3 regions of the Kitasatospora sp. NPDC052868 genome follow, and region 3 is predicted to be linked to each of the others. Evidence: riboswitches for the same ligand, from Rfam matches in the RefSeq annotation. Region 3 holds a riboswitch; each other region holds the start of a gene.
The links. A riboswitch is a leader RNA that binds a small molecule or an ion and turns the genes downstream of it on or off. The one in region 3 is predicted to bind thiamine pyrophosphate.

Region 1 (3,267 bases), on a different contig from region 3:
GCGATCAGGGCGATCAGGCCGCCGCGCTTGCGGCCCGGGCCGCCGGGGCCGCCGGGGCCGGGCGCACCGGGGTAGTCGGCCGGGTAGCCGAGCGGGCCGCCCGGGTAGCCGGGGCCGCCGGGCGTACCGGCACCGGCCGCGCCGCCGGCCGTGGCGTCGTGCAGGCCCCAGCCGCCGAGCGGCTGGCCCGCGCCGAAGGGGTGCTGGGGGTGCGCCCCGGGCACTCCCGGGGCGGCCGGCGCACCGGGGACCGGCGGGGGGCCGTACGGGTCGTGCGGGGCGGCGGCGTGCGGGGCGGCGGCGTGCGGGGCTCCGGGCGTCGCGTACGGGTTGGTCTCGTGCACCGCGGGCGCGGCGGGCGCCACCGGGGCGACCGGCGCCGCGGCGACGGGTGCGACCGGGGCCGGCGGCAGGACGGGCGGCGGCGCGTCGATGTACCCGGACCCGACCGGGGCCGCAGGGGCCGCCGGGGCGACCGGGGGCTCGACCGGCTCCGGGGCGCTGAGCTTGCCGAACGCCAGCGTCGGCGTGAAGCCACCGGTGGCGGGGGCCTCGGGAGCGGCCGCCGGGGCGGGGGCGGCAGGCGCGGCCTGCTGGGCCGGACCGTCATGAGCGGGGCCCACCACCCCCTGGCCGCCGGAGGGCTGCTCCCCCTGCGGCCCGGTGGACCCAACCTCGCGCTCGGTGCTCACGGACGACCTCCATAGCTGACAGGACCAAGAACCATAGTTTTTCGCACACCCGATTCGATTGCCGTAAGGACCCCTCTGAAGAACTCATAAGAATCCTTAGCCCGGCCAGACAAACCGGCACGGCGAACCAGGCGGACCGGCCCGGCGAACCTGCCGGACCCACCGGACGAACCCGCCGGACGGACCGGCCGGACACCCCCGGCACGGCGGACCGGTGTACCCCCCGGCGCACCGTTCACTCCGTCCACGACGGACACCCCTGACGTCCCGCGATGCGGACCGCAGGCCGCCTGGCCTTGGCGTTCACCGCCCCGCCGGTTAGCCTGTCGCTCCAAACTGACACGCGGGAGCTTGGACCGACCAGGCTGAGAGTGCGCTGGTCGACGGTACGTCACGGGATCCGTGGCCGGATCGTCGAGGGGGCGCAGACCGCCGGAACCTGTCCGGGTAATGCCGGCGTAGGGAGTATCGGCCATGCCGCCTGCTTCGCCATCCTCTTCTTCGGGCGCGTCCGCGTCCAAGGGTTTCCCCGAACCGTCCACGACCGTTCACTCGGACGCAGACGGCCGCGCACCCGGTTCCACGGCCGGCGCACCCGCCGCGACCGCGACCTCGGTGCTGGACCGGCCCGAGCAGGCCGCGGGCCGGGTCGAGGCCCCGCTGGTGCTGGACACCGAGCCGCCGCGCACGCTCCGCTTCCGGGACCACTTCGCGCTCTGGATGAACCTCGGCGTCAGCCTGATCGGCTTCACCACCGCCGCCACCGTGCTGGGCGCCCCGGGCAGCGAGCTTTCCCTGGCCGCCGCCGTGACCGCGATCGTGGCCGGCACCGTGGTCGGCACCGCGATGCTCGGCGTCGCCGCGCTGATCGGCGCCCGCACCGGCGCACCCGCGATGGCCAACCTGCGCGGACTGTTCGGGACCCGCCTGTCGTACGTGCCGACGGTGCTGAACATCGTCCAGTGCATCGGCTGGGGCGTGTACGAGCTGCTGGTGATCGCGATGGGCGCGCAGACCGTCGCCCACACCGAGGGCTACCGCTGGGTCTTCGTCGTACTGGCGGGCGCCGTGACCACCGCGCTGACCATCTGGCCGCTGGGGGCGATCGCCGTGCTGCGCCGCTTCGTGGCCGCGGCGGTGGCGGTCGCGATGGTGTACTTCACCGTCCAGCTCGGCCGCCAGGGCGTGCCCGACCCGGGCGCGGGCAACTGGCACGGCTTCCTGAAGGCCACCGACGCGATGATCGCCGTCTCGATCTCCTTCGTGCCGCTGGCCGCCGACTACACCCGGCACTCGCGCACCCCGCGCGCCGCGTTCTGGGGCAGCTTCTCCGGCTACACCGTCGCCCAGATCTGGTGCTACGTGCTCGGCCTCTTCGCGCTGCTGCAGTCCGGCGGCGACGCGACCCGGATCTTCGACTCCTTCCTGGGGGTCTGGGCCGGCTGGGCGTTCCTGCTGGTGCTGGTGCTGCGCGAGACCGACCAGTCCTTCGCCAACGTGTACTCGACGGCGATGTCGGTCCACAACCTGCTGCCGAAGGTCGACCGCCGGGTGCTGACCGGCGGCACCGGCCTGCTGATCACCGTGCTGGCCCTGCAGATCACCGAGTTCGCCGACTCGTACTACGCCTTCCTGGGCCTGATCGGCTCGGTGTTCGTGCCGATGTTCGCGGTGCTGGCGGTGGACTACTTCCTCGGCGCCGGCCGGCGCGGCTGGAACCTCGCCGACGACGCGCCCTCCCGCTGGCTGATGCTGCTGCCGTGGGCGCTCGGCTTCGCGGTCTACCAGCTGATCGCACCGACCGCGATCGCCGGCTGGTGGACGGACTTCTGGACGTCCGTCCAGGAGGCGCTGCACTTCACGCCGCAGGAGTGGACCTCGGCCTCGCTGTTCGGCTTCCTGGTGCCCGCCCTGGCCACCCTGGCGCTCACCCCGCTGACCCGCGGCCGGCGCTGACCACCGCGCCCGCACCCGAAGACGGCCCCGCAGGTTGGGGCCGTCTTCGCTTTCGCGTCACCTCCGGCGCCTATCGTGGACGCGTGACCAGCCCTGACCTCTCCCCCGCGACGGCGCGCACCGGGCCGCCCGTCCAGGTGATCGCCCACCGCGGCTCCTCGCACGCGCTGCCCGAGCACACCCTCGCCGCCTACCGCCGGGCGCTCGACGAGGGCGCCGACGCCGTCGAGTGCGATGTCCGGGTGACCGCCGACGGGCAGCTGGTGTGCGTGCACGACCGCCGGATCGGCCGGGTCTCGGACGGGCGGGGCACGGTCTCCGCGATGACGCTGGCACAGCTGGAGGCGCACGACTTCGGCGCCTGGAAGACGGGCGTGCCGAGCGCGGACCCGGAGCTGCGGAGCGTGCTGCGGCTGGAGAGCCTGCTGGAGCTGGTCGCGGACTGCGGGCGCCCGGTGGACCTGGCGATCGAGACCAAGCACCCGGTCCGCTTCCGGGGCCGGGTGGAGGCCGAGCTGCTGCGGATGCTGGACCGGTTCAAGATCACCGGCACCCCGGACGGCGACCGCCCGCAGGCCCGCATCATGAGCTTCTCCGCGCTGGCGCTCGGCCGGGTGGC
Region 2 (3,267 bases), on a different contig from region 3:
ACGGGGCACCACGGCTTCGTTGAGTGCGGCGGCGACGCCGGAGTTGGCCTGGCTGAGGGCGGCCACCACCTCGGCGAGGGTGGTCGCGGCGGGCACCTGGCGGGGCTCGCCGTTGACGGTGAGTTCGATCTCGCTCATGCGGGGACCTTCGTGGTGAAGCGGGTGGGGGAGAACGGTTCGGCGAGCTCGGGCATCGTGCCGGTGGCCAGGTACTCGGCGACCAGGTCGGCCGTCACCGGGGTGAGCAGGACGCCGTTGCGGTAGTGCCCGGTGGCGGCGACCAGGCCGGGCAGTGCGGTCGGACCGATCAGCGGCGCGTTGTCCGGCGAGCCCGGGCGCAGGCCGGCGGAGGTCTCCACCAGCGGCAGCTCGGTGATGCCGGGCACCAGCTCGTGGGCGTCGCGCAGCAGCTCGTACACCCCGCCGGCGGTGACGGTGGTGTCGTAGCCCTGCTCCTCGCTGGTCGCGCCGATCACCAGCTCGCCGTCCTCGCGCGGCACCAGGTAGAGGTGTTGGCCGCGGACCACCGCGCGGACGTTGCGGGAGAGGAACGGGCGGTAGGGCGCGGGGACGCGCAGCCGCAGGATCTGGCCCTTGACCGGGCGGATCGCGGGCAGCACGCCCTCGGGCAGACCGGGCAGCAGATGGCTGTGGGGGCCGGCGGCGAGCACCGTCCGGTCGGCGGTCACCGTCTCGCCGGTGCTCAGCCGGGCACCGACCGCCCGGTCGCCCTCGACCAGCAGCTCGACCGCCTCGGCACGGTGGACGGCGACGCCCGCGGCCTCGCCGGCCCGCAGCAGCGCCGTCAGCAGCCGGCGGCCGTCCACCTGGTGGTCGTCGGTGACGTGCAGGCCGCCGCGGACCCCGGGGGCCAGCATGGGTTCGAGCCTGCGGGCCTCGCGGCCGGTCAGCCAGTGCGAGTCCAGGCCGAGCCGCCGGTGGAAGGCGTGCAGCTCGCGGAGCTCCTCGCGGTCGTCGGAGTCGAGGGCGACGGCGATGGTGCCGCACCGGCGGTAACCGGTGTCCTCGCCGCCGCTCGCCTCGGTGAGCTCGGCCGCGAAGGCGGCGTACCGCTCGTTGGAGGCCATCCCGAGGCGCAGCAGCGGCTCCTCGCCGTACTGGAGTTCGGTGACCGGTGCGAGCATGCCCGCCGCGACCCGGGCGGCGCCGCCGCCGGGGTGCGGGTCGACCACGACGATCCTGCGCAGTCCGCGCTGTGCCGCCCGCCAGGCGACGGCGAGGCCGATGACGCCCCCGCCGATCATCAGGACGTCGGCGTGGGTACCCGGAGCCGAGCGTGTCAAGGTCGCGCTCTCCCTTCGCCGGAATGACCCGGATCAGGTTCGGACGGTCGCGGGCCGTGCCAGCCCGCCTCTCAGCCCGGTTCGCCGGGCTCCCGTGATGGTGCCCCCACCTTAACTCCGGGGGTTGCCGCCACCGAAGGCGCGTACGAACGGTGGACGGCGCCCGCACCCCGGGCCCGTCCGGGGGCCCGCCCGGGCGTCCGGGACGGCTGAGTACAGTGACGGCGTGGGAGAGCTGAGCGGGACGGATCGGGTGGTTGTCGTCGGCGCCGGGCTGGCCGGGGCGCAGTGCGCCGCGGGGCTGCGGCGGGGCGGCTGGCAGGGGCGGATCACCCTGGTCGGCGAGGAGGCGCACGCGCCGTACGACCGGCCGCCGCTCTCCAAGGAGGTGCTGCTCGGCAAGGCCGACGCCACCACCCTCGACATCGACCTCCCACACCTGGGCGTCGAGCTGCTCACCGGCCGCCGCGCCACCGGCCTCACCCCCGGCACGCTGCACACCGACGGCGGCGATCTGCCGTACGACGCCCTGGTGATCGCCACCGGGGCCGCCCCGCGCGCCCTGCCCGGCGCCGAGCGAGCCCATCTGCTGCACACCCTGGACGACGCGCTGGCGCTGCGCGCCCTGCTCCGGCCCGGCCTGCGCCTGGTGCTGGTCGGGGCGGGCTGGATCGGCGCCGAGGTGGCCACCGCCGCCCGGACGGCCGGCTGCGAGGTCACCGTGGTCGAGACGGGCCCGGCGCCGGTGCCCGCCGCGCTGCCCGTCGAGATCGGCCGGGCGATGGCCGCCTGGTACGCCGAGGCCGGGGTCGGGCTGCGCTGCGGCGTCGGCGTCGCGGCCGTGGAGCCCGGCGCGGTCCTGCTGGAGGACGGCTCGCACCTGCCCGCCGACGAGGTCGTGGTCGGGATCGGGGCCCGCCCGGCGACCGGCTGGCTGGCCGGCTCCGGGGTCGCACTGGACGCCGCAGGCGCCGTCCTGGTGGACGAGCGGCTGCGCACCGGCCTGCCCGGGGTCTTCGCCGCGGGGGACTGCGTCAGCTACCCGTCGGCGCGCTCCGGCGCCCGGCTGGCCGTCCGGCACTGGGACCACGCGCTGCAGTCCGGCGAGGCGGCGGCCGCCTCCGTGCTCGGCTCGGACGCGCCGTACGACCCGGTGCCGTACTTCTGGTCGGAGCAGTTCGGCCGGATGGTGCAGTACGCCGGACAGCACGGCGAGGGCGACGAGATCGTCCGCCGCGGCTCCCCGCAGGACCCGACCTGGGCGGTGCTCTGGCTGCGCGACGGCGTGCTGCGCGCCCTGCTCACGGTGGACCGCCCGCGCGACCTGACCCAGGGGCGGCGGCTGATCGAGCGCGGCACGGCACTGGACGCGGCCCGCGCGGCGGACCCCGCCGTACCGCTGAAGTCGGCCGTCGCGGGGTAGTGCGGACGGCCGTTTGGTGCGCGGCGGGCCGCGGAGGTGGCAGTCTGGTGGCGTGAGTGAGATCGAAAGCAAGATTGAATCCCTGGTCACCGAGTGGATGTACCTGCCCGACATCTCGGAGCAGTGGGGGGTCCGGGTCACCGAGGTGCGCGACCTGGTCAAGAGCGGCGGCCTGATCGCCGTCCGGCGCGGCCCCAACAAGTCGCTCCAGGTGCCGGCCGCGTTCATCGACGGCGCCGGGCTGGTCAAGCACCTGTCCGGCACCCTGACGGTGCTGCGCGACTGCGGGTACAACGACGTGGAGATCCTGGAGTGGCTCTTCACCGAGGACCCGTCGCTGCCCGGCAGCCCGATCCAGGCGCTGCAGGAGAACCGCGGCACCGAGGTGAAGCGCCGCGCCCAGGCGATGCTGATCTGATGGCGGCGGACACCCTGCGCCGGCGGGTCGCCGACGCCCGGCTCTACCTCTGCACCGACGCCCGTCGCGAGCAGGGCGACCTGGAGCAGTTCCTCGACGCGGCGCTGTCCGGCGGGGTGGAC
Region 3 (3,267 bases):
GGTCGGCGGCGTGGGCGGCGATCTTGTAGGTGATGACGCCGGTCTTCACGTCGTCCCGGTTGGGCAGGCCCAGGTGCTCCTTGGGCGTGACGTAGCAGAGCATCGCGGTGCCCCACCAGGCGATCATCGCGGCGCCGATACCCGAGGTGATGTGGTCGTAGCCGGGGGCGACGTCCGTGGTGAGCGGGCCCAGGGTGTAGAACGGCGCCTCGTCACAGATCTCCTTCTGGAGGTCCATGTTCTCCTTGATCTTGTGCATCGGGACGTGGCCCGGGCCCTCGATCATCACCTGGACGTCGCGCTCGCGGGCGATCCGGCCCAGCTCGCCCAGGGTCTGCAGCTCGGCGAACTGCGCCTCGTCGTTGGCGTCCGCGATCGACCCCGGACGCAGGCCGTCACCGAGCGAGAAGGTGACGTCGTAGGCGGCGAGGATGTCGCAGAGCTCCTCGAAGTTGGTGTAGAGGAAGTTCTCCTGGTGGTGCGCCAGGCACCAGGCGGCCATGATCGAGCCGCCGCGCGAGACGATGCCGGTCTTGCGACGGGCCGTCAGCGGCACGTACCGCAGCAGCACGCCGGCGTGGACGGTCATGTAGTCGACGCCCTGCTCGCACTGCTCGATGACGGTGTCGCGGTAGACCTCCCAGCTCAGCTCCTCGGCCCGGCCGTCGACCTTCTCCAGCGCCTGGTAGAGCGGCACGGTGCCGATCGGCACCGGGGAGTTGCGCAGGATCCACTCACGGGTGGTGTGGATGTTGCGGCCGGTGGAGAGGTCCATGACGGTGTCGGCGCCCCAGCGGGTGGCCCAGGTCATCTTCTCCACCTCCTCCTCGATCGAGGAGGTGACCGCGGAGTTGCCGATGTTGGCGTTGATCTTCACCAGGAAGTTGGTGCCGATGATCGCCGGCTCCACCTCGGGGTGGTTCACGTTGACCGGGATGACGGCCCGGCCGCGGGCCACCTCGGCACGGACGTACTCCGGCTCCAGGCCCTCGCGCAGGGCCACGAACTCCATCTCCGGCGTCACGATGCCGCGCTTGGCGTACGCGAGCTGGGTGACGGCCGCCCCGCCGCGTCCCCGCAGCGGGCGGCGCGGCCGGCCGGGGAAGACGGCGTCCAGGTTCTTCAGGTTCCCGCCGCGCGGCGAGGTGTGCTTGATCCCGTCGTCCTCGGGGCGGGCCTCGCGGCCGTCGTACTCCTCGACGTCGCCGCGCTGGCGGATCCAGGAGTCGCGCAGGGCGGGCAGGCCGCGCCGCACGTCGGGTTCGTACGCCGGATCGGTGTAGGGCCCGGAGGTGTCGTACAGGGGGACGGTCCGGCCGTTGGTGAGCACGACCTCGCGGTACGGGACGGCGAGGTCGGGGCGGGAGCCCTCGCGGTAGGCCTTGCGCCAGGCCGGGGTCGGGTAGCCGGTGGAGGTGCTGCTGGCGGTGCTGCCGGCGGCGGACGTCCGGGCAGACTGCGGCTGTACATCAAATGCGGTCATCAGACCTACTACTCCCTACGCCGGCATTACCCGGTCAGGTTCCTGCGGTCGACGCAGCGGTTGGCACGTACACCGACGTGCCGTTCAGCGCCCTCTCAGCCCGGTGCTCCGAGCTCCCGTGTCCGCAGACGGTGTTGCCTGCGCATGACGTCCAACACCGTAGCGAGCGGATCGCCGCTGGTCCAGACGGCTTCCAGCCAGTGGGAAGGGCTGGCACACTGGCGGCATGGTGGGGGCGACCGGTCGGGTGACCGGGAGGATCGGTCCGGGTCTGGTCGGCGAGGTGCTGCTGCACGTCCGCGAACGGCAGGGCACGGAGGCGTTCCTCGCGTACCCGGCCGTGCCCGGCGAGGTGCTGGCGCCCGGCACACCGGTGGTCGTGGTGGAGTACCAGCCGCCGCGCACGGTCTACGTCGCGCACGCGCTGGGCTGACGCCGCGGCGCCCTTTCGACAACCCGCCTGCCACCGTCCTGACGGGGTCTTGACGCGGTCTTGACGGCCCTGGTGCGAAGTCGGGACGAAAAGTCCTTCCCACTGATCGACAAGAGGCGCAGAATCCCTGCTGCCACCGCGTTCCGCGCCATCCTGCAACAGAGCGCAGCCACGGAACCGGTGTGCCCTGAAGGGGGAATTCGCCGATGCTGATCGGCATCGCGGGGGCGGTCGTCGCCTCCATCGTCATCCTGATCGTTCTCTTCAAGCTGATGTGGCGGGTCGCCGAGCCCAACGAGGCCCTGATCATCTCCGGTTCCAGGCACCGCACCGAGGGTGTCGGCGAGGGCCTGGGCTTCCGGATCGTCACCGGCCGGGGCACGCTCGTCACCCCGGGCGTGCAGGTGGTGCGCAAGCTCTCCCTCGACCTGAACGAGGCGGACCTGGACGTCGAGTGCGTGACGTCGCAGGGAATCCCGGTCCACGTCAAGGGAGTTGTGATCTTCAAGGTGGGCGACGACACCGTGTCGATCGCCAACGCGGCCCGCCGCTTCCTCGACCAGCAGGAGATGATGGGCCACCGGGTCCACAACGTCTTCGCCGGTCATCTGCGGTCCATCGTCGGCGGGTTGACGGTCGAGGACATGATCCGCGACCGCGAGCGGCTGACCGGGGAGACCAGGGCCGCGTCGGGCTCCGAGATGGAGAAGCTCGGCCTGATCATCGACTCGCTGCAGATCCAGGAGATCATCGACCCGACCGGGTACATCCAGAACCTGGCCGCCCCGCACGCCGCCGCCGTCATGCGGGACGCCCGCATCGCCCAGGCCGAGGCGGACCGCCAGGCCACCGAGGCCGAGCAGGAGGCCTTCGCCCGCAAGGCCGAGGCGACCCGCAACAGCGGTATCCAGCAGGCCGGTTACCAGGCCGAGCTGGAGACGGCGACCGCCCGCGCGATGCAGGCCGGACCGCTTGCCCAGGCCGCCTCCCGGCAGGAGGTCGTGGTCCAGGAGACCAAGGTCGCCGAGCTGGAGGCGCACCGCAAGGAGCAGCAGCTCCAGGCGGACGTCCGCAAGCCGGCCGACGCCCGTGCGTACGAGACCCGCACCAAGGCCGAGGCCGACCGCGACGCCCGGATCTCGGCCGCGCAGGCGCAGGCCAAGGAGACCGAGCTCAAGGCGGCCGCCGAGGCGAACCGGGTGAAGGTGGCCGCGTCCGCCGAGGCGGAGGCCACCAAGGCCCGCGGTCTGGCCTCCGCCGAGGCCACCCGGGCGACCGGCCAGGCCGAGGCCGCCGCGGCCGAGGCCAAGGGCCTGGCCACCGCCGAGGCCACCCGCGCCCTGGGTCTGGC

Region 1: another riboswitch for thiamine pyrophosphate. It lies ahead of ACIGZJ_RS09415 (purine-cytosine permease family protein); the one in region 3 lies ahead of thiC (phosphomethylpyrimidine synthase ThiC).
Region 2: another riboswitch for thiamine pyrophosphate. It lies ahead of thiO (glycine oxidase ThiO); the one in region 3 lies ahead of thiC (phosphomethylpyrimidine synthase ThiC).

What each region holds. Positions count from the first base shown of each region.
Region 1 covers NZ_JBITZW010000004.1:183,608-186,874, reverse strand. Annotated here, with positions in the region: gene ACIGZJ_RS09420 (S1C family serine protease) at 1-692, opposite strand, end outside; TPP riboswitch at 1,026-1,174, shown strand; gene ACIGZJ_RS09415 (purine-cytosine permease family protein) at 1,308-2,648, shown strand; gene ACIGZJ_RS09410 (glycerophosphodiester phosphodiesterase family protein) at 2,732-3,267, shown strand, end outside.
Region 2 covers NZ_JBITZW010000001.1:460,249-463,515, forward strand. Annotated here, with positions in the region: gene thiS (sulfur carrier protein ThiS) at 1-138, opposite strand, end outside; gene thiO (glycine oxidase ThiO) at 135-1,265, opposite strand; TPP riboswitch at 1,298-1,410, opposite strand; gene ACIGZJ_RS02065 (NAD(P)/FAD-dependent oxidoreductase) at 1,531-2,727, shown strand; gene ACIGZJ_RS02070 (Rv2175c family DNA-binding protein) at 2,780-3,145, shown strand; gene thiE (thiamine phosphate synthase) at 3,145-3,267, shown strand, end outside.
Region 3 covers NZ_JBITZW010000014.1:124,799-128,065, forward strand. Annotated here, with positions in the region: gene thiC (phosphomethylpyrimidine synthase ThiC) at 1-1,483, opposite strand, end outside; TPP riboswitch at 1,479-1,613, opposite strand; gene ACIGZJ_RS23925 (hypothetical protein) at 1,710-1,916, shown strand; gene ACIGZJ_RS23930 (SPFH domain-containing protein) at 2,123-3,267, shown strand, end outside.